Linked DNA regions of Exiguobacterium sibiricum 7-3. The protein of the gene in region 1 interacts with the protein of each later gene in a pairwise test. Links are inferred from orthologs where the notes say so. Each region holds a gene or a part of one and is shown on either strand. Other genes may lie near its edges. The genes, in order: ileS and rbsB.

What was found.
Region 2: the proteins of ileS (region 1) and rbsB interact in binary tests that used the Escherichia coli proteins (3 or more experiments, as listed by UniProt). The link is inferred for Exiguobacterium sibiricum 7-3 from one-to-one orthologs.

What each region holds. Positions count from the first base shown.
Region 1 is NZ_KK211190.1:1,095,551-1,113,303, reverse strand. What follows is about bases 6,601-9,925. They hold ileS (isoleucine--tRNA ligase), read right to left. Parts: upstream 9,537-9,925; coding sequence 6,801-9,536; downstream 6,601-6,800. Other genes in these bases: P402_RS0106500 (DivIVA domain-containing protein), read right to left, coding at 9,824-9,925; lspA (signal peptidase II), read right to left, coding at 6,601-6,728. In the rest of the region: P402_RS0106540 (carbamoyl phosphate synthase small subunit), read right to left, coding at 1-885; P402_RS0106535 (dihydroorotase), read right to left, coding at 878-2,149; P402_RS0106530 (aspartate carbamoyltransferase catalytic subunit), read right to left, coding at 2,151-3,050; P402_RS0106525 (uracil-xanthine permease family protein), read right to left, coding at 3,189-4,505; bifunctional pyr operon transcriptional regulator/uracil phosphoribosyltransferase PyrR, read right to left, coding at 4,557-5,087; P402_RS0106515 (RluA family pseudouridine synthase), read right to left, coding at 5,331-6,254; more of lspA, read right to left, coding at 6,255-6,600; more of P402_RS0106500, read right to left, coding at 9,926-10,345; P402_RS0106495 (YlmH family RNA-binding protein), read right to left, coding at 10,372-11,145; P402_RS0106490 (YggT family protein), read right to left, coding at 11,145-11,417; P402_RS0106485 (cell division protein SepF), read right to left, coding at 11,420-11,743; P402_RS0106480 (YggS family pyridoxal phosphate-dependent enzyme), read right to left, coding at 11,945-12,616; peptidoglycan editing factor PgeF, read right to left, coding at 12,603-13,379; cell division protein FtsZ, read right to left, coding at 13,462-14,619; cell division protein FtsA, read right to left, coding at 14,659-15,963; P402_RS0106460 (cell division protein FtsQ/DivIB), read right to left, coding at 16,193-16,972; murG (undecaprenyldiphospho-muramoylpentapeptide beta-N-acetylglucosaminyltransferase), read right to left, coding at 17,034-17,753. UniProt on the Escherichia coli protein: Catalyzes the attachment of isoleucine to tRNA(Ile). As IleRS can inadvertently accommodate and process structurally similar amino acids such as valine, to avoid such errors it has two additional distinct tRNA(Ile)-dependent editing activities.
Region 2 is NZ_KK211190.1:679,711-684,815, reverse strand. Bases 1-2,893 are described here. They hold rbsB (ribose ABC transporter substrate-binding protein RbsB), read right to left. Parts: upstream 1,958-2,893; coding sequence 1,043-1,957; downstream 1-1,042. Other genes in these bases: P402_RS0104400 (ABC transporter permease subunit), read right to left, coding at 1,985-2,893; secG (preprotein translocase subunit SecG), read right to left, coding at 668-901; P402_RS0104415 (alpha/beta hydrolase), read right to left, coding at 1-566. In the rest of the region: more of P402_RS0104400, read right to left, coding at 2,894-2,953; P402_RS0104395 (sugar ABC transporter ATP-binding protein), read right to left, coding at 2,955-4,433; rbsD (D-ribose pyranase), read right to left, coding at 4,448-4,837; rbsK (ribokinase), read right to left, coding at 4,834-5,105. UniProt on the Escherichia coli protein: Part of the ABC transporter complex RbsABC involved in ribose import. Binds ribose. Also serves as the primary chemoreceptor for chemotaxis.

The DNA.
Region 1 (17,753 bases):
TTCAACGGCGTAACCATGATTTTGTGACGTGATACTGACTTGTCCCGTTTGAAGATCTTCGACCGGATGGTTTGCTCCCCGGTGACCAAACGGTAACTTAAACGTATCTGCCCCATGCGCTAAGGCGATCAATTGATGACCGAGACAGATTCCGAAGATGACGACTTGACCGGTCAGTTCCTGAATTAAGGGAATCGCGGTCGGGACATCTTTTGGATTTCCAGGACCGTTCGACAACATGACACCGTCCGGTACGTAACGCAGGACATCCTTCGCCGTCACGTCGTGCGGGACGACGACGACTTCACATCCGCGTCGGACGAGCTCCCGGATAATCCCGAGTTTGGCACCGAAATCAACCAAGACGATCCGTGGGCCGGCACCCGGGATGACATAGGCGCGTTCCGTCGAAGCCCGTTTGACCTGATCGGTCGCAAGCGTCATCTGTTGAATCCGTTCCAGTTGCTCGGACAAATCGTACGCGCCATCCACGAGCAGTCCCCGCATAACCCCCTTTGAACGCAGGTGACGGGTTAACTGACGGGTATCGATTCCCGTTAAACCGGGAATATTGAATTCTTCTAGAGCCGTTGCAAGAGACGTCTGGGAGCGGAAGTTCGATGGGGTATGACAGACTTCCCGGACGATCAGTGCTTTCGCAAGCGGACGGGTCGTTTCATAGTCATCGCGGTTCATGCCGTAGTTGCCGATCAATGGATTGGTTAAGACAATCATTTGATCACAGTAGGAAGGATCGGATAACATCTCTTGATACCCGGTCATGCCTGTTTGGAAGACCACCTCCCCCATTGTCACCTCGCTCGAACCAAACGCTTCTCCTTCAAAAACCATTCCATCCTCTAAAATCAACGTCCGTTTAGACATGTGTCATTTCCCCCTTAAATACAATTTCTCCACCGACGAGCGTCAATACCGGATAACCCGTCAACTGTTCACCACGAAACGGTGTATTTTTTCCTTTCGACAGAAACTGATCCGGTTCGACCGTCCGAACTGTTTCTAAATCGAGTAAGACTAAATCGGCAGGTGCTCCGACTTCGATTCGTCCAAATGGTAAGTCAAACAAGTCAGCGGGTTTACGCGACATCCAATCCAGTAACTGGTCAAGCGTGAAGATGCCCGGTTCAACCAATTTCGTATACAGCAAAGGAAATGCCGTCTCAAATCCTGTAATCCCGAACGGTGCACGCTCAATCCCGAGTGCTTTTTCCTCTGCTGCATGCGGGGCATGGTCGGTTGCGATACAATCAATCGTTCCGTCCAGCAGACCTTCAAGCAACGCTTGGCGATCCGCTTCGCTCCGAAGTGGGGGGTTCATCTTGAAGTTTGGATCGCGTCCCATGATATCGTCCTCCGTCAACACAAGATGATGTGGCGTGACTTCCGCCGTTACCCGAATACCTGCCCGTTTTGCATCCCGGATTACCCGGACGGACTCCTTCGTCGAGACATGACAGACATGATAATGACATCCGGTCGCTTCCGCAATCAAGACATCCCGGGCGATATGAATACTTTCTGCCAGTGACGGAATCCCTTGTAATCCTTCTCGTCGGCTGTATGTCCCTTCATGGACACAACCTGCCTTAAGCGAATCATCTTCACAATGGGCGATGATACTTTTATTGACGGCGGCGGCGCATGTCATCGCTTCCCGCATGACAGCGGCACTTTGGACACCAACTCCGTCATCCGTAAAAGCAAAGGCATCGGTCAGTTGTTCAAATGCGACGAGTTCCTGCCCTAGCTGATTTTTTGAAATCGCCGCATAAGGGAAAACACGGACAGATGCCGTCTCTTCAATCTTTTTAAAGAGGGCGTCAAGCGTCTCTCGGTCATCCGGAACCGGACGCGTATTCGGCATCGGACAAATCGTCGTAAATCCGCCTGCTGCCGCTGCTGCCGTTCCTGTTGCAATCGTCTCTTTATGTTCGCCGCCCGGTTCGCGTAAATGAACGTGAATATCCACAAAACCCGGTGCAACAGTGTAACCTTTGGCATTAATCACTTGATCCGTCTCGATTGGTGTCGCATCGAGCTCCGTAAAGACACCCTCTTCGATGCGAATACTCGACTCTTGCCGTTCCCCATTTTTATACCATGTTGCATGATCAATTCGAATTGCCATCTTATCTCGTCTCCTTTGTCGTTGAGGTCTCAAAAGCCCGTTCTAAAATCGCCATCCGTGCAAACACACCGTTTGTCATCTGATCAAAGATACGCGATTGCGGATGTTCGACCAGTTCTTCGGCAATTTCGACGCCCCGGTTGACCGGTGCGGGATGTAACACAATTGCGTCCGGTCGAATCCATTTCATTCGTTCCTCCGTCAACCCGTACCGTTCGTGATACTCGTCTGCTGCAAACGAATGCTTATCCACGTGCCGTTCATGTTGGACCCGAAGCAGCATGATGATGTCACTGGTTGCCACTGCCTCATCCATCTCCCGGTAAGTGATTCCCATCGTCTCATCAAACCATTCCCTTGGTCCGGAACCGATGACGGTCGCTCCTAAACGTTGTAAGACTTGCGCATTGGACCGTGCGACCCGGCTATGCCGGAGATCACCACAGATGACAATCGTTTTTCCGCTGACATGACCATACTCCTCGTACATCGTCATCAAATCCAGTAATGACTGTGAGGGATGCTGTCCGCTACCGTCCCCGGCGTTGATGATCGGAATCGACAACTGCTGTTGTAACTGTTCGTAATAACCGGTATCTCCATGACGGATGACGAGTGCATCGACTCCGATTGCCTGTAACGTCTTACATGTATCGAGTAACGTTTCACCTTTTTGAACGGATGAGGTTGCTGTCTCAAACGGCAGGACGTGAAGTCCGAGATGATATTCTGCCATGTCAAACGAACATTTAGTCCGTGTCGAATGTTCGAAAAACAAATTAGCGACGGTTTTCGTCGGCAGCGGTTGGACGGGTGCGCCTTGTTTCAGTTGCAGTCCCCGCTTTATCAATCGTTCGATTTCATTTGTCGATAGCTCGTCAAGACTCGTAAAATGGCCAATCCGTTGTCGTGTCTGCATGTTTTCCTCTCCTTTGGGCCGCAAAAAAGCGCACCTTCTGATGTGAAGGTGCGCTGAAGAAGACAGATGTCGCCATCTGTTTCTGAAGGGCCTCCACTTTATCGTTCTCTCTGGAACGTCTTAAAAGTCGTTAGCTGCTCGTTTCGGTTGTGGTGTTTCTTGTTCGTGTTCTGCGACTTCGATACTCGTTTTTGGCAAGACCAGATTCAGGAGGACACCCAAAATCGTTGCTAATGCCATGCCTTCGAGCGAGAAGTTGCCGATTTTCAAGGCAGCTCCGCCGATTCCGATGACGAGGATGACAGCAGTGATTGTCAGGTTGCGTTTATCTGCAAGATCAACTTTACTTTCAACGAGTGTCCGCAGACCGTTCGAAGCGATGACGCCGAACAGCAGGATACTGATGCCACCCATGACAGGTGTCGGAATCGTTTTGATGAACCCTTCGACATAGCCGAGGAATCCGAAGCTGATGGCAAGAACGGCTGCGCCTCCGAGGACAAACACACTGTATACACGGGTAATGGCCATGACGCCGTTGTTTTCACCGTACGTCGTCACCGGTGGACCGCCGAGCATTGAGGCAATCGTCTTCGCCAATCCGTCTCCGAGAACCGTCCGGTGCATCCCCGGATCAAGAAGCGTCTCGCGCCCGATAATCCGTGATGTCACTTTTTGTTCTCCGATGTGTTCTGTCAATGTGACCAGTGTGACTGGGACGATGAGCGCAAGTGCGGCCCAGTTCAAAGTTGGTGAGTAATCTAGGAATGGTACCGTAAAGTTCGGAATTTGGAAAAAGCTCGCTTGTTTCAGTGACGTGAAGTCGACGATTCCCGCAGCGACGGCGACAAGATATCCCGTCAGAATACCGAACAGGATCGGCACTGTACTCCACATCCCTTTGAAGTACGTCATCGCAAGCAAGGTCACAGCAAGTGTCGTCAAGGCGACAAGTAGGAATGTACCGCTGTACTTCCCATCCGCCCCGTTCATCGCCATGTTGACGGCCGTTGGAGCAAGCGATAATCCGATGACCATGATGACAGGTCCGATGACGACCGGTGGCAAGAGTTTCATCAGCCAACCGACACCAGTATACGTGATGACGAGAGAAACGATTCCGTAGACCAGCCCTGCGACCATTCCGCCGACAAGCGCATCTTCCACTCCCCAGCGTTCACTGACGGCAATGATCGGAACGATATAAGCAAAACTTGAACCTAAGTACGTCGGGACTTTAAAGCGTGTGACGGCGAGGAAAATCAAAGTGCCGACTCCGCTTGCGACGAGGGCAACGGATGTGTTTAATCCCGTCAATAACGGAACAAGGACCGTCGCGCCAAACATCGCGAAGACATGTTGAAGGCTGAGCATCAGCCACTGGAGGGGGTGTTTTGGCCGTTCTTGTACATCAAGAATCGCTGTGTGGGTTTTCATAAGGATAACTCCCTTTCTGGTCTCTCTGGACCACGTTAAAGGTATTTGTGTTTAACGTTTGATAAATACTTGATCGGCGTCATCGACTTCAGATAAGGCGACGACAACTTGTTCTTCACGTGATGTCGGGACATTCTTGCCGATGAAATCTGGTCGAATCGGAAGTTCCCGGTGTCCCCGGTCGACGAGGACAGCAAGTTGAATCATACTCGGACGACCGTGATCAACGAGTGCATCCATTGCGGCACGGACGGTGCGTCCGGTGTATAGGACATCATCCACCAGGACGATGATTTTTCCTGTCACCGTCTCCGGCATGTCCGTACCTTTGATTTCCGGCTCGAGACTTTTTTTCGATAAGTCATCGCGGTACATTGAGATGTCAACGACACCGAGCAGGACCGGCTTACCTTCAATCTCCTCAATCCGGCGGGCCAGACGGCGGGCGAGTGTCTCCCCGCGTGTCTTGATGCCGACGATCATCAGTTGATCAATTCCTTTGTTACGTTCGATGATTTCATGGGCGATGCGTGTCAGCGCCCGACTGATTGCTGCTTCATCTAAAATGACGGATGGTTTCATCACTTGCTCCTTTCTGCAAAAAAAACCTCCTGCGTAAAGTCGCAGGAGGTTGTTGAAGACAATAAGTGTGGGCAGCTCACGCTACACGTATCTACACAAATGAAATGTCTCCCTTTCGTAGCCTCTCCGGACTCGTTTAAAGGTGTACTATGGGTAGGATCGTCAACGCGGACGACCGGTTGTTTGAGGCAGATGTCTCGCATCGCTCTCTAGGTGATACTCTACCGTTTTATTAGAAAAACGTCAAGACTCTAATTCAAGTTTTTTCAACTGACTAATCTCGAACGTCATCTCTTCCGGCAACGGTGCCTCGAAATGTAACATCTCACCAGTCCGCGGATGCTTGAATCCAAGAACAGCAGCATGAAGCGCTTGACCGTTCATTTTCATCGTTTTCCGTGGTCCGTATTTCGGATCTCCGGCAAGCGGGAAACCGATGTAACGCATGTGGACACGAATTTGGTGCGTCCGTCCTGTCTCGAGCTTACATTCAACGACAGTGAACCCTTCGTAACGGTCAAGGACACGGAAATGCGTCACAGCCGCTTTCGAGTTTTTATCCGTCACAGTCATCCGTTGACGGTCATTTTTGTCACGGCCAACCGGTGCTTCAATTGTTCCCAGTTCATGCGGAATCTCGCCGTGGACAAGCGCGATGTACAGACGCTCTGTCGTCTTGTCTTTCAATTGCTGTGCCAGTGATTCATGGGCCAAATCATTTTTAGCGACCATCAAGAGACCTGATGTGTCTTTATCGATTCGGTGGACAATTCCCGGACGTTTGACGCCATTAATGCCGGACAAATCCTGGCAGTGATGGAGCAACGCATTGACGAGTGTTCCGGATACGTGACCCGCTGCCGGATGCACGACCATACCTTTAGGTTTATTGATGACAATGACGTCACTGTCTTCATACACGACATCCAGCGGGATATCTTCCGGTAAAACTTCAAGCTCGACTGCTTCTGGAATCCGGACAAGGATTTCTTCCGTGCCGGACATCTTATAGTTCGGTTTGACGATTCGTCCGTCGACTTCGACATGACCGGCTTTTAACCAATCCTGGACTTGTGACCGTGACCAATCTTGTTGTTCTGCTAACCATTTATCAATTCGACCGGTAGCACCATTGGCTTTAACAGCCCATTCATTTTGTTCATTCATTTAATCAATCGTTCCCTTCTTAGTCAAACGCTCTTCAAACATGACGCTGATCAGCATCAGAATAACCCCAAACGTCAAACTGACGTCTGCCACATTAAATATCGGGAAATTATACCCGAACGGATAAAAATGAAAAAAGTCGACGACTTCTCCACGTGCCATCCGGTCGATGAAATTCCCGACCGCTCCGCCGAGTAATAAGGCGACGCTCCAAGCAAATACTTTGTTTTTTGTGCCTTCTTTGTAAAGAAAATAAATCAGCCCAATGACGACGACCAGCGTGATGACGAAGAAAAATCCAAACTTCCCTTCAAGCATCCCCCAGGCAGCGCCACGATTCCGGTATGAATTTAAATAAAAGAAATTGGGAATGATCTCAATCGCTTGACCAATCGTCATCTGTTGGACGACGATCCATTTCGTCAATTGATCCACTCCGACGAGTACAGCAGCAATCGCTAAGTAAAGCCACATTCTTTTTTCCTCCACATCCAAAAATAATGAGGGACCGCTACGAAGTCGCCGTAGCTGCCCCTCCCTGATTCATTATAAAGAATTGACGACTTCAGTACAACGTGGGCAAAGTGTCGGATGAGCCGGATCTTGTCCAAGCTCAGTCGAATATGTCCAACAGCGTTCACATTTTTCGCCGTCTGCTTTGAGAACGGTGATACCTGTCGTCCCATATGATTTCTCCGCCGAAGCGACGAACTCAATCTGTGAAACCTGCAACAACTGCTCAAGATGATCGATTGTCGCAAGCAATGCTTTCGTTTCGTCATTTGGTGCCAATTCTAATTTCGCTTCCAGCGTTTTCCCGACAAGTTTCTCAGCACGTGCTTCTTCCAGTGCTTTCAAGACATCATCACGGAAGACAAGGAAACTGTTCCATTTCGCAATCAGCGTAAGACCCTCTTCCGTTACTTCCGGTGCTTCCGGAAGATCCGTCAGGAAGATACTTGCCGTCTCGACGCCAGGAACGAATTCCCATGCTTCGTCTGCTGTATGCGGTAAGACCGGTGCCATCAGTTGTAACAATGTGACGACCGTATCGTACATGACCGTTTGAACGGCACGACGCGCTGGTGCATCTTCTTTTTCGATGTACAAGATATCCTTCGTGTAATCGAGATAGAACGAAGACAAGTCCAAGACACAGAAGTTATGCAATAACTGGTACACGGCCATGAAGTCATAGGCGTCATACGCTGCTTTTACTTTGCCAACGAGTTGATCCAGTTTCGTCCGCATGAAGCGATCCGATTCCGGCAAGTCAGCAAACGCAACTCGATGCGCTGTATGATCAAACTGATCCAGGTTTCCAAGCAAGAACCGAACCGTATTGCGGATTTTCCGGTATGATTCTGATACTTGTTTAAAGTTGTCCATCGAGGCACGGACGTCCGATTGATAATCGACAGAAGCGACCCAGAGACGAAGAATTTCCGCTCCGAACTGTTGCATGATTTGGATTGGGGCAATCGTATTTCCGATTGATTTCGACATCTTCCGGCCTTGACCGTCAAGGACGAACCCGTGACTGACGACGGCTTTGTATGGTGCTTTCCCTGTCGTTGCGACAGCTGTCGAAAGGGACGAATTGAACCATCCGCGGTATTGGTCAGAACCTTCTAGATACAAGTCAGCTGGACGCTCAAGTTCCGGACGTGTAGCAAGAACACCGGCATGTGATGATCCGGAATCGAACCAGACATCCATGATATCCGTTTCTTTTTTGAAGATCCCGTTCGGACTTGCCGGATGCGTGAATCCTTCCGGTAACAAATCAACGGCTTCCCGTTCATACCAGACGTTTGATCCGTGTGCAGCGAACAGATTCGCGATATGGTCGATTGTTTCCGGTGTGACGATTTCCGTACCATCTTCTGCATAGAAGATCGGCAACGGGACACCCCACGCGCGTTGACGGGAAATGACCCAGTCGCCACGGTCTTTGAACATGTTGTGAAGACGTGTTTCGCCCCACTCCGGCACCCACTGGACTTCTTTGATTTCGTCGAGGATTTCAGCCCGGAAATCTTTGATCGAAGCGAACCACTGTGGTGTCGCCCGGAAGATAACTGGTTTTTTCGTCCGCCAGTCATGCGGGTACGAGTGTTTGATGAATGACAGTTTTAATAAAGCACCGGCTTCTTCCAATGCCACACCAATTTCTTTGTTGGCATCTTCATAGAATAATCCTTCAAAACCAGGAGCTTCTGCCGTCATGACCCCTTTGTCGTCAACCGGACAAAGGATATCCAGACCGTAAGCTTGACCGATTCTGAAGTCATCTTCCCCGTGTCCAGGTGCTGTATGAACGACACCCGTCGCTTCTGCCGTGACGTGATCGCCGAGCATGACAAGTGATTCCCGGTCATAGAGTGGATGTTTCGCTTTGATGTACTCAAAGTCGGCCCCGTTGAAGATACGACCCACCGTAGCATCTTCCCAGCCCAATGCCTCGATGACTTCCGGTACGAGTGTCTCGGCCACGATATAGCCTTTTCCTTCGTGTTCGATCCGTGCATAGGTCAACTCGCCACTGACTGAGATTCCGAGGTTTGCCGGAATTGTCCAAGGTGTTGTTGTCCAGATGACGAAATGATCCGTCGGCTCCAAGATATTTTTTCCGTCCATGACCTGGAACGCTACGTAGATGGCAGCAGAACGTTTATCCTGGTATTCGATTTCGGCTTCTGCAAGAGCCGATTCCGATGACGGCGACCAGTATACCGGTTTTTTCCCTTTATAGATATATCCTTTATTGGCCATATCGCCGAACAAACGAATTTGTGCTGCTTCGAATTCCGGTTGCAACGTGATATATGGATTGTCATAGTCACCGAGAACACCAAGGCGCTTGAATTGTTCACGTTGATGATCAACTTGCTCGAGTGCATATTTCGCACACAGTTCACGGAATTCTGCGACCGACATCGATTTCCGGTCGACACCCGCTTTTTGAAGAGCCGTCTCGATTGGAAGTCCGTGTGTGTCCCAACCCGGTACGTACGGAGAACGGAATCCGTTCATTGATTTGTAACGGACGACGATGTCTTTTAAGACTTTATTTAATCCGTGCCCCATATGGATGTCCCCGTTTGCATAGGGAGGACCGTCGTGTAGAATGAATGCCGGTTTCCCAGCATTTTTTTCTTGAACTGCTTCATATAGATTCATCTCGTTCCAACGTGCCTGCATATCTGGTTCACGTTTCGGTAAGTTTCCTCGCATTAGAAATTCCGTCTTCATCATCAATAACGTATCTTTGTATTCCATCTGGCATTCCCTCACTTGTCTGTATTTTACGTACAAAAAAAAGCCAAGCTCATCCCCTGATAGGGACGAATTTGGCTTGAACTCGCGGTACCACCCTACTAGCAATCCTAACAAACAGATTACCACTTAAGAGCCCGATAACGGAGGCGAAACGGCGGAGCTTACTGAAAACATTCAGTCCCGCACTCAAAGGGGATATCTTTTTTCATTCTCTGATCGGGCTCGCACCAGTCCCCGATTCGCTGACAGTATCCTGATAAAAGACGTGTCCTTCTCATTGATTTAGCTTATATGACATCGTCGTCATTATACGCAACTGCAGGAATCTCGTCAAGCGCACCCCGGGTCGAACTGTCGAATGCATCCCAGTCATGACTCGTCAACAATTCCATCTGTGCATCAATCAACACTTTGAAACGATTCCGGTACAGTTCGATTTTTTTACGCATCTGTTCAACTTCGAAATCGGTCCGTTGTGCTCGACGTTGTGCCGCATCTTGTAATTGTTCAGCTTCTCGTTCCGCTTGTTTGACGATCAAGCTCGCTTCTTTCGTCGCATTGGCTTTGACTTCTTCTGCCGCTTCTTGTGCCACAATGATGGACTTGTTTAATGTTTCTTCCATCGAGCTGAAGTAATCGACACGAGACTGCATATTTTGAATGACTTCTTGCTGTTGACGGTTTTCACGGAGCAACAATTCAAAATCTTTGATGACTTGATCAAGAAATTCATTGACCTCATCTTCGTCATAGCCGCGAAACTTCCGTGTAAATTCCTTATTGTGAATATCAAGTGGCGTCAATGGCATGATGAAATCCTCCCTCAGCTTGTTGGTTATCCTTTTAGCAGACCGTATTGCAATTTAATCCGATCCCGTTTTGTTGAGCCGAGTACGGCGATCAACTTGACACGTCCTGTTCCACGAAGTGAGAGTAAGTCGCCTTCCTCCAATAAAAAACTTGGATCTTCGACGATTTTATAATTCACTTTGCTTTCACCTTGTTTAATCAGGCTTTGCGCTTTTTGTCTTGAAAAACCAAGGATTTCACTGACAACCGTATCAAAACGGAGCGAACTGACGAAGCCCAGTTCTTCTTGCCATTCTTGATCCTTAATCTTCAACTGTTCTTCTGAATCCACGAGCGACAACCGAATCTTTGTTTTTCCCGCACGATCGACATTTGCTTCGATATAAGAAGCTACTTCTTTCGCAACGGCAAATTGAACGAGTTGATCCTGGATGACGACGTCACCGAATTTCCCGCGCTTTAATCCGACATTCAGCAATGTGCCTGTCACCTGGCGATGCGAGAGCTCCACGAATTTAGTGGGATAATGGATACGATAAATGGCAATATCAAAATCGTTGGCATCAAGATCGTAATAATCAGGGGCAATAAGCGCACGCTGTCGTTCGGCGCCTTCAAAACCGCCCTCAAAAAAGAGGGCGCATTTTGTTCCGACGAGTTCTCGGGTAATCTGTTGTTCGCGCGGATCCAGAAAATCTGTCACTTTAAACGTATAGGTCGCTTCGACATGGTCGATCCAATTCAAGACGAGATCGACAAACTCCCGCTCATGTCCGCGATAATGATCATAGACACTCATTACAAGAAGATCGCTCTGATACCTGACTGTGCGAGATTAAGCACAAGAAAGGCAACGATAGGTGAAATGTCAAGCATACCTCCGATGGGCGGGATAATCCGTCGGAATGGTGCGAGGAAAGGTTCGACTAACATCGCTAGAACTTGACCGAATCGTGATTCACGTGCATTCGGGAACCACGATAATAAAATATAGGCAATCATGACGTAGCTGTAGTATTGAAGTAACGTGCTGAGTGTACGACCGATTGCGTACATGACTTGCGAATCCATGCTTACCACCCCTTATGGTTGATATCATCTTCACCGAGCAGATTTGAAATACTTCCAGCCAGCTCGACGTTGTTCGGTACACAGAGGAGTGTGTTTTGACTGATTGTCGTAATCGTTCCATCAAGAGCAAACACGACACCTGATAAGAAATTGATCATTTGGCGCGATTGATCTTTAGACATCCGTTGCATGTTCACGATGACAGCCCGATTTTGACGAAGGTGTTCGCCAATTTCCTGTGCTTCGTTAAACACACGCGGCTCACTGAGAATGACTTGTGATTTTGTCTTTTTTGTATGAATGGGTACGATGTTCGATTGTCTCACATGGTCCTCCTTTTGAGTAACACTCGGGGTAGATTCCTCGTAATACTCATCATATTCTTGCTGTGATGCACCTCTACCTTTATTTATTGTAGCATCATTTTCATATTCGAGTTCATCTAAATCGTCTGTGTTACCGAGAAATAGATTTTGCATTTTTGATTTGAATCCCATATCGATTCTCCTTCCGTATATCTAGACCATTTATGATTGGACTAAAGTTGTTCCGATTCGGACATATGTCGCACCTTCTTCAATGGCAATCTGATAGTCTGATGACATGCCCATTGATAACTCCGTACACGGTGCGTGCGGTAAATGGCGGGCCGCCACTTCATCCCGCAGCACACGAAGCGAGTGAAAGACCGAACGGAGCAGTTGCTCGTCCTCCGTCAACGGAGCCATCGTCATCAACCCGATCACACGGACCATCGGATATTGCCCCACTTCATGTAAAAATGAATGGACATCTCCCGGATCAATTCCTTGCTTTGATTCTTCACCGGAGACATTGACTTGAATAAAACAATCGACTGGCCGTTTCGCACGTTTATTGATTTCTTCCGCCAAATGTAACCGGTCCAAGGAATGTAACACATCAATCCGATCAATGATTTGTCGGACTTTACGAGTCTGCAACGTTCCGATGAAATGCCATTCACATGCCTCACGCCCTAAGACCGTTTGTTTGTCGGTCAGCCCTTCCGGACGATTCTCACCAAGTGCCGTTATACCCGCTTCAAGCAGCTCCGCTGCCACTTCACTTGACACTGATTTCGTCACGCCAATCAATTGTACCTGCTTTTTTTGATCGGTCTTTTCATACGCCTGTTTCATGTTTTGTCGGACATGTTGTACATTTTCAGAAATTGACATCGAGAGACTCCTTTACAATCAAACTGGCAAACCGTCCACCATGGTCTCCATGACGATATGAGAAATAGTCTTCCGCCTGGCAGTTCGTACAGATTCCTGTATCGAGCACATCGCCGACACCACTACGCTCGGCTAACATGGCATTCGTTTTTTGAAGGGATAACATGGCTTTCCCGTCTTCTTTCTTGATGTAAGGAGACTCTTCAAGACCTAGTTGATCCACCGCTTCAAGAACCGGTCCATCGACTTCATAACAACATTCACGAATCGACGGACCGATGACCATCTGAATCGAAGAACGGTCGGCACCCGCTTGTTCCATCTTTGTCAGTGTGGCTTCTACGATGTTAGCGACTGTTCCGCGCCAACCGGCGTGAACGTTTGCAATGATACCTGTCCGCGGATCACAGAAAAGGAGCGGCACACAGTCAGCAAACAGCATCATCAATAAAACATTTGAATCTGTCGTCACCAGTCCGTCTGTTCCCTTGATTGCTGTTTCGTAATCAGAGGCTCCACGACCCGACTCCAGTGTCGTCACCTGCTCTACATGATTGCCGTGCACTTGTTCAGCCCAAACTGAGTTTTCAAGAGATAACTCCAGTTGTCGGACGATGACTTCACGATTTTTGATGACGCCTTCCGGATCATCCTTAACGTGCAGTCCTAAGTTACCCTTGCCATGAGGTGCTGAGAACTTTGTCGTAAACGCTGCACGAACAGTTCCTGTCGGCGTATCCCATTTTATCCATTGACCAAACATCTCATCCCATCCTTTTTTAAAAAAAGAGGTGTCGCTTACGCGACACCTCTTGATCTAGCAGTCGTGTCCCTGGAATATCGGATTAACGATTATTCCGGCGAAGGAAAGAAGGAATATCCATCGTCTCTTCGACATCTGACCCTTTTGCTGATTCTTGGTTCGAGCTAATAGGTGTCTCTTCGACTTGCGGTTTAGGTTCTTCAGCTACCGGTGATGGCGCTGCTTGCTTTTTCTTGAGCAAGTTTTTCATCATCTCTTGTGCTGATGGGATTTCAAAATCGAGTGGTTCGTTTTCGAATTCCGTTGCGATGACCGTAACAATGATTTCGTCTTCCAGGTTGTCATTGATGACTGATCCGAAGATCAAGTTGACTTCCTCATCCGCAGCGCTTTGGACGATTTGAGCTGCTTCCGTTACTTCATAAAGGCTCAAGTTTGCACTACCGGTGATGTTCATCAAGACGCCTTTTGCCCCTTCGATCGATGTTTCAAGCAATGGACTCGAAATCGCTTTTTTCGCAGCTTCCGTTGCACGGTGTTCGCCGGTTGCGACACCAACACCCATCAATGCTGAACCTTTTTCCGTCATGATCGTTTTAACATCCGCGAAGTCCAAGTTGATGAGACCAGGAACGGCGATTAAGTCCGTAATCCCTTGTACACCTTGACGAAGAACGTTATCGGCTTCTTTGAATGCTTCAAGCATCGGCGTGTTACGATCGACGATTTCAAGCAATTTATCATTCGGGATGACGATGAGTGTATCGACTTTTTCTTTAAAGTTCTGCACGCCTGAAACAGCATGTTGCATCCGTTTACGGCCTTCGAACATGAAAGGTTTTGTCACGACACCTACTGTCAATGCACCGATTTCTTTAGAAATTTCTGCGATGACCGGTGCAGCACCTGTTCCGGTACCTCCACCCATTCCTGCTGTTACGAAAACCATATCGGCACCAGACAAAATTTCTGTCAACTGTTCGCGGCTTTCTTCGGCAGCTTTTTTACCGATTTCCGGATTTGCTCCGGCACCAAGACCACGTGTTAATTTTGCTCCGAGTTGAAGTTTTACATCTGCCTGTGACATGTTTAATGCTTGTGCATCCGTATTGACAGCGATGAATTCTACGCCTTGGACACCATGTTCAATCATTCGGTTGACAGCGTTTGATCCACCGCCACCTACTCCGATGACTTTGATTTTAGCTACTTGGTCCATCATTTCATCAAAATGCAACATAAAAGGGGCCCCCTATTTTTTTTACTGATAATTTTTTATTTAGCCGAAAAATTTCTCAAAGAAACTACTGAATGACTTTCGCTCTTTTGGAGGCTGTTCCTTCTGTGGTCGCTCTTCGCGTACTGAAGGTTGGGAAGGATGTGCAAGTAATTCCTCTTGCTCACGGCCTTGTGCGGCTATTCCCTTTTCGTCCGCACGGTCAAACCCTGACTTCGAAACGGCACTGCGTGATAGAACATATCGTAACATCCCAGCAGCGACAGCATACTTCGGATGACGAATCCCTAAGCTGGCTGGTTGATACACGTTCACGCTTTGCTTAAAGATTCGCTTACCGAGCTGGTCAATTCCTGGTAAGGAAGAACTACCACCACAAAGAATGATTCCGCTGTTCATTTGTGCATACCCAGCTTGTGTCATCCGCTTCTGAATCATTTCGAAAATCTCTTCCAGACGGGCTTCAAGGACAAAGCCAATCTCCGTCTGTGGTTCGAAACGGTGTTCCCCGTTGATTGTCACGTATGAGACTTTTTCTTCTGGATCACCTAAAGCTTCCAACGCGACGCCATATTCTTCTTTGGCTAGTTTCGCATCTTGATATTTACAATTCATTTTATACGTCAAATCGCGTGTCAGATGATCTCCACCGTACGCAAGTGTCGTTGAGTAAACTAGATCGTTTTTTTCGTAAATTGAAAGAGTGGTCGTTTCATGTCCGATATCAACGATCCCGACACCCAGTTCTAATTCATCAATCGAAGCTGCGATTCGTGAGACGGCTAAGCTTTCCAGCACATACCCCGCAAGTTCTAAACCAGCTCGTTCGATGGAACGTTTGATGCTATGTAGAATCGTCTTCGCTCCGATAATCAGCTTCCCTGTCACTTCTAAACGATAACCGATCATGCCACGTGGATCCGTGATCTCCGTCTGCTGATCGACAGTAAACGTTTTAGGTAACACATCGACAACACTCAATTCGTTTGGAATCCGCATCACCATGGCTGAGTGAAGAACATCTTTCACGTCGTCATCTGTGATTTCGTTGTCTTCCCCTTTGATTGATGTCATCCCTTGGCAATCCTTGACTTGGATGTGTTCACCGGAAATTGCTACATATACTTCACCAATTGGTTCGCCGAGTGTGCGCTCCACTTCTGCAACCGCTTGTTTAATGGCATTTACTGTTTGATCGATGTCGACGATGACACCTCGCTTGACGCCTGCAGATGGTGCAGACCCTTCCGCTAAGACATTCAGTGTTCCGCCTAGAAGTTCACCGACGATGAGTTTCACTTCCGATGTCCCAATATCTAGTGCGGCAATCGTACCTTTCGTTTCCATGGGAGTGACACCTCCACTTTCATAATACTAATCCTATCGTCCCTGTTTATATTTACAGGAATCGAGACAATCTTCTTCTCGTTTAAGTCTACACTATAAAAAACCTCACGAAAAGAAGTTATTGTCTAACTTACCCATCTAATAGATTACGATTTGATGACGATGTCTCCGCTTTCTTACTAATGAAAACAAACGTTTGTCAAACCCATCAAATCCGTGGTGTTATTTTCTATTTTTTACCTTTATATGGTTTGAAATAGATTCCTCCATCAATGGTGATCGTTCCTGTTTTTCCTTTTGGCAAAGCAGAAATGACCTTGACATATTCATTCAACGAGTTAGAAAAAGCCGATGTACTCAATAAGACGGTATTTCCGTCGGTCATGAATAACTTTAATCCACCCTTGTCGGTCTGATCATTGGCTACGATTTCCGAAATCCGGCTCCGGACTTTCGGCTCGATTTTGACAAGTTCCTTTGTCAGACGTCGCAAGGATTGATCCGTAAATCCTGTTAGAATCGGTGCATCAAACAATTCTTCCTTCGACTTTCCGGGAATAATCGTCCCGTCCGCTAAGACAATCCGGGCGCCCGGTTTATCTTTGGCATACGCAATCTCTTTTTCTTCGACGACGTCAACTTCATAATGATGTAAAAATGTTTTTTTCATCGTCGCTTCGCGAATACCTGGGACATCTTCAATCCGTTCCAACACGGCTTCTTCCGACACATTGAAAGCATGTGTCTCCTTCACCTTAATACGTGATGCTTGAATGATGTCTTCCTTCTTGACGTTCACGGTGCCTGTGACGTCAAACGTCGCGACACGCGAGAAACTCGATTGAAGATAGAAGACGACACCAATCAATAGACCGATCAGGATGAGGACATAGATTAAACGCCGGTTCGCCTTTTTCCGACGCTGCTCACGGACATATGGAATTTTATCTTCTAAGCTGCGGACAGTCGTATCCATCTTCGGCTGGCTTGCCGGTTGTTGTTCCTTCACGTAAGCCTCTCCCTCCATTATGTTTAATTTCAGTACCTTATCGGTCTATTCCTGCAATGCTTTAGTTTTTTTGCTGAATCAACCGTAATAATTCATCGACTAAATCACTTGCCGCATTTGGCATGCCGAGTGCGAGCGATGCTTTTGACATGCTGGCTTGATTGGCAATCGCCTTCGTACAAGCATCGAATAACCGGTCTCCCGTCAATTCGGATTCGCGAATCAAAAGACTTGCTCCTGTCTCGACAAGTGATGACGCGTTCACTTCCTGATGGTTTTCCGTCACGTAAGGACTCGGAATCAAAATGCTCGGTAAACCAAGTGTCGTCAATTCTGCTAATGTACTTGCTCCGGAACGCGAGATGACCAGTTGACTCGCTTTTAAAATCAACGGCAGATCGTAAATGAACGGACGTAATTGAATCCGGTCCGGTAATGTTCCTAACTGAGTCTGAATGTCTTCGTAGTGAACCTGTCCTGTGACGAACAACAACGACCAGTCAGTTGTTGATAACTTAGGAATCATTTCGACGACCGCTTTATTGATGGCCGGCGCACCTCGGCTACCGCCGTACACGACAATCAGAGGACGTTCTTGTTCAAAACCATATTTTTGTTTTTCTTCGATCGGATCGATTTGCAACATCGCAACCTCCGAAGCCCGGGGATTTCCGATTAGAATCGTTTTTCCTTCGTTTTTACCGAAATGGTGACCAGAGCCTTTAAAGGACAGAGCCACCCGGTCAACATACCGCGCCAAGAATTTATTGGTGATTCCAGG
Region 2 (5,105 bases), 420 kb from region 1 along the record:
TTGCGGGCTTGGATGACGAGTGTCGGTGCATAGACATCTTCGAGTGAATCGCGTGTATCTTTCAGCAAGGCTTGCAGATCCTTTAAGGTCGGCATCGGTTCGAACACAGCCATCTCCTGTTCGATTTCCTCGACCGATTTTCCTTCTCGCTTTTTAAATTCTCTGGCATACTCCGTGACTCCTGCATACATGACGTCTTCACTTTTGATGTAAGCCGGCGCACACATCGGAATGACGGCTTTGACCGGACGGTGCATCGAAAGTCGAAGCGACATGACACCGCCGAGTGACAGTCCGCAGACCGCAATCTCGTCGTATCCTTTGGCTTTTAACTCTTCGTAACCGTCGAGGACATCCTGCCACCAGTCGGCTGGCCCAGTCTTCGTCAGCTCTTCGGGTGGGGCAGCGTGCCCTTTATATTGTGGTGCCAGTGATGTATAACCATGTTTTTGCAGGTAACGTCCGAGCATCCGGACATCGGCGCTTGAGCCGGTGAAGCCGTGCAACAACAGAACTGCCCGGTTGCCGCCTTCAAAAAAGAATGGTTTTGGTAATGTGATTTTCATAAAATGATTCCCCCTCTAACTCTATACCCCAAAATGAAAATTTAGAAATCGAGAAAATAAGAAAAAACGACAGCGCGATCGGACGGCTGTCGTTTCAATACTCACTTATAAAAAGCGACGAGTAACGCCAAGATAAAGAATAATGCCCCTAAAATAGACGCTACACGATTTAGGACCGCATCCAAGCCACGGGCTTTTTGGCGACCAAATAATTGTTCTGCCCCACCTGTCAATGCTCCGAGTCCAGCCGTACGGCCTGACATCAAGAGAACGACGATGATGAGAAGAACGGAAACGACGATGAGGCCGACAAGAGCCACGTTATGAATGATCATCGATGATCCTCCTTCAGTAATATACGCTTCTTTCATTATAGAGAAAAACAACTACGGGAACAAGGTATAGATTCACGAAGTTCATCTTACCTCCAAAAAACACCAGCCGGCTGACAAAATCAGCTCGGCTGGTGAGGAAAATTATTGTTTGATGAGATCGAGTTCGACTGGAATGTTCTTCTCGACTGTCTCACCTTTGAGGTGTTTGATTGCTGTGTCGATTCCGGTTTTACCGATTTCAGCCGGTTTCTGAGCGACTGTTCCGGCCATCTTACCGTCTTCGACTGCTTTAACCGCATCGTCTGTTGCGTCAAAACCGATGACTTTTACGTCTTCCATGCCCGCTGCTTTCAACGCTTCGACGGCACCAAGGGCCATTTCATCGTTGTGTGCGAAGACAGCTTTGATGTCTTTGTTGTTTTGAAGAATGTTTTCCATGACCGACAGACCTTTTGCCCGGTCGAAGTTTGCTGATTGTTTAGCGACGACGTCAAGCTTGCTGTCGACTGCCGCGTGGAAGCCTTCGCCGCGGTCGCGTGTTGCAGATGCGCCCGGGATTCCTTCGAGTTCAACGACTTTCGCTTTGTCGCCAACGAGTTCGATCATGTACTCACCCGCTTGTTTCCCACCTGCTACGTTATCCGACGCGATGTGCGCGATGACGTCGCCGGCTTCTGCATTCCGGTCAACTGTGATGACTGGGATGTCAGCATCGTTTGCTGTTTGAACTGCCGCACCGACTGCTGCTGAATCCGTTGGGTTGATCAAGATAAGATCGACTTTCTTTTGAATCATATCTTCGATGTCGCTTGCTTGTTTGGCCGCATCATCTTGTGCATCCGCGACTTGCAGTGTTGCGCCTTGTGCTTTTGCTTCTTTTTCTGCGCCTTCTTTAAGTGACACAAAGAACGGGTTGTTGAGCGTCGAAATCGACAGACCAATCTTGAAGTCTTTTGTTTTCTTCTCTTTTTCCGTGTCACTGCCCGGTTGTTCCGTCGAACAAGCCGCTGCGAACACCATTAAAGCCATCATGACGAGTGCGAGTAGTTTTTTCATATCAATATCCTCCTTTTGGATGGTAAATCACGTAGTTTGTTTCCGGTCCGCGAGTACCGCGAACAGGATGACGAGCCCTTTGACGACGAGCTGGAAGAACGAGGAGACACCAAGCAGGTTAAGTCCGTTGTTGAGTGTCCCGATGATCAAGGCACCGATCAACGTCCCGACGATCCAACCGCGTCCACCAGATAAGCTTGTTCCACCAAGGACGACCGCTGCGATCGCATCAAGTTCGTACGATGTTCCGGCTGTTGGTTGCGCCGAGTTGAGACGCGACGTCAGGATGATTCCAGCCAGTGCTGCCATTAAACCAGACAGCGAGTAGATCAAAATCTTCACTTTGTTGACTTGAATCCCCATCAATTTTGCAGCTTCTTCGTTTCCACCAATCGCATACGTGTAACGGCCGAACGTCGTTTTCTTCAAGATGAAGTACAGCACGCCAAAGGCAATCAACATCGTCACGACCGGGACCGGGAAGATCCAGAAGTAGCCGCGACCGAATAATTCAAACCAGCCACCTTGGCTGAGTCCGGTAATCGGCTTCCCGTCCGTATAGACGAGTGTCAGACCGCGGAAGATCGTCATCGTTGCGAGTGTCGCGATGAACGGTGCGACTTTCCCGAGCGAGATGACCATTCCGTTTAAAGCACCCATGATTGCCCCGACGATCAAGCCGGCAAGCACAGCGAGAATCGCGGACGTTCCGTCGGTCATCAGACCGGCGACGAACGCGGATGACAACGCAAGAATCGAACCGACCGATAAGTCGATCCCGCCCGTTAAGATGACGAACGTCATCCCGAAAGCAATCAAGGCATTGATCGAAACTTGGCGTAAGATGTTAAATAAGTTATTAAGCGTTAAAAAGTCCGGTTCCATGATCGAAACGACGAGAATGATCGCGAACAGTCCGGCGAGCGGACCGAGCTTTTGACCAATCCCGAGTCGTCTCGGTTTCTTTTCTGTCAGTTTCCCTTGCATCAATTCCATATCATTGTCCTCCTGTCGCAAGCGTCATGATACTCTCTTGCGTTGCCTCTTCTTGATTGAGCATGCCGCTCATTTGCCCTTCACGCATTACATAGACGCGGTCGCTCATGCCGAGGATTTCCGGCAGATCAGAACTGATCATGATGATTGCGACACCCGATGCGGCCAGTTCGTTCATAATCATATAAATCTCTTTTTTCGCCCCGACGTCGACACCGCGTGTCGGTTCGTCGAGAATCAGGACATCCGGTTTTGTTCCGAGCCATTTCGCGAGGACGACCTTTTGCTGGTTCCCGCCTGATAAAGACTTCGCCGGTTGATCCATCGAGCTGTGCCGGACAGATAACGACTTGAGATATCCTTCGGCGAACTGCCGCTCCGATTGATCGGAGATGACACCGGACTTCGATAACGACCGGATTGTCGGCAAGGAGATGTTTTCCCGGAGTGAAAAATCGAGGAACAATCCTTCGCCTTTTCGGTCTTCCGTTAAGAAACCGAGTCCCTGTTTGATCGCATCATGCGGTGATTTGATTTTGACGACGTTGCCGTTTAAGCTGATCGTCCCTGCTTTCATCCGGTCGACCCCGAACAAGCCGCGCATGACTTCTGTTCGTCCTGCTCCCATCAAGCCGGAAAATCCGACGATTTCACCGGTACGGACCGAGAACGAGACATCTTCAAACCGTTTGCCGGTTGCCCCGGTGACTTCGAGGACCGTCTGACCGAGTGTCACTTGACGCTCCGGATAGCGTTCGCCCATCTCGCGTCCGACCATTTCGCGGACGATCTGTTCAAACGAAGTGTCGGCAATCCGGTGGGTCGAGACAGAGACACCGTCCCGTAACACCGTGATCCGGTCACACAGCTCAAAAATTTCTTCCATTCGGTGTGAGATATAGACGATCGAGACTCCTTGACCCCGCAATGCCGTCGCGACACTGAACAAGGCGCGGATTTCGCGTTCCGTCAAAGCGGCCGTCGGCTCATCCATGATGATGACCTTCGCATCCGTCATCAACGCTTTCGCGATCTCAATCATCTGCTGTTGTCCGACCGATAACGTCCGGGCGAGCTGATTGACGTCCATGAAGACGTTCAATTCTGCCAGTTCGCGTTCGGCAAGCCGTTTCATTTCCGCCTGCTTCAAAACACCGAAGCGGGATTTCAGTTCCCGTCCGAGAAACAGATTTTCCGTGACCGTTAAGTCCGGTAAGATGTTCAGTTCCTGGTGGATGAAGGCAATCCCCGCTTCTTCCGCCAGTTTCGGATTTTTATACTGCTGTTCGACTCCGTCGACTAAAATCGTTCCTTGATCGGCTTTATGGACACCGGTCAGAATTTTCATCAGTGTCGATTTTCCGGCACCGTTCTCTCCCATCAAGGCATGAATCTCACCGGTCGCGAGAGTGAAGTCGACTCCCTTCAAGACGGGAACGGGACCAAACGCTTTTGTGATACCTGTCATCTCAATTTGCATCGTACTTCCTCCCCTTAAAAAATGACGCCGGCGTGTAAGATGACGTTCGCATACGGTGTCGCTTCACCCGTCCGGATGATGACTTTCGCCTGCTTCGTCAATTCTTTGAATGCTTCGTGCGACACATAATCTTGCGGTACGTCAAGCTTCGTCACAGCCTCGAGCGCAACCGGATTGGCCTCTTTGATTTCCGATGCCAGTGTCACCTGTTCAACCGCCATGTCGTCTGCGACGATCCGGACGACATCAACGAACGATGGTGTCCCGAGTTCAAGTGCCAAATCGATCCGCTCTACGCCTGCCGGAATCGGCAGACCGCAGTCAGCGATGACGACCATGTCCGTATGACCAAGATCCGTTAAGACTTTACTGATATGACTGTTTAAAATCCCGTGTCGTTTCATGCTTCGACCTCCATCTGTTCGCGCGTCGGCATTCCGCCTTGTGCTCCGAGTGCCCGGACGGACATACCGGCTGCCTTGTTCGCAAACCGAATCGCTTCCGTCAATGACGTTCCTTCCGTCAAGCTGACAGCAAGTGCTCCGTTGAAGGTATCACCGGCACCTGTCGTATCGACGACGTCCGTCTTGATGGCTGGAACCGTCACAATCGCGTCTCCGTCATAAAAGCGGGCGCCCCGGCTGCCTTCCGTCACGATCAATTTATTGGGAT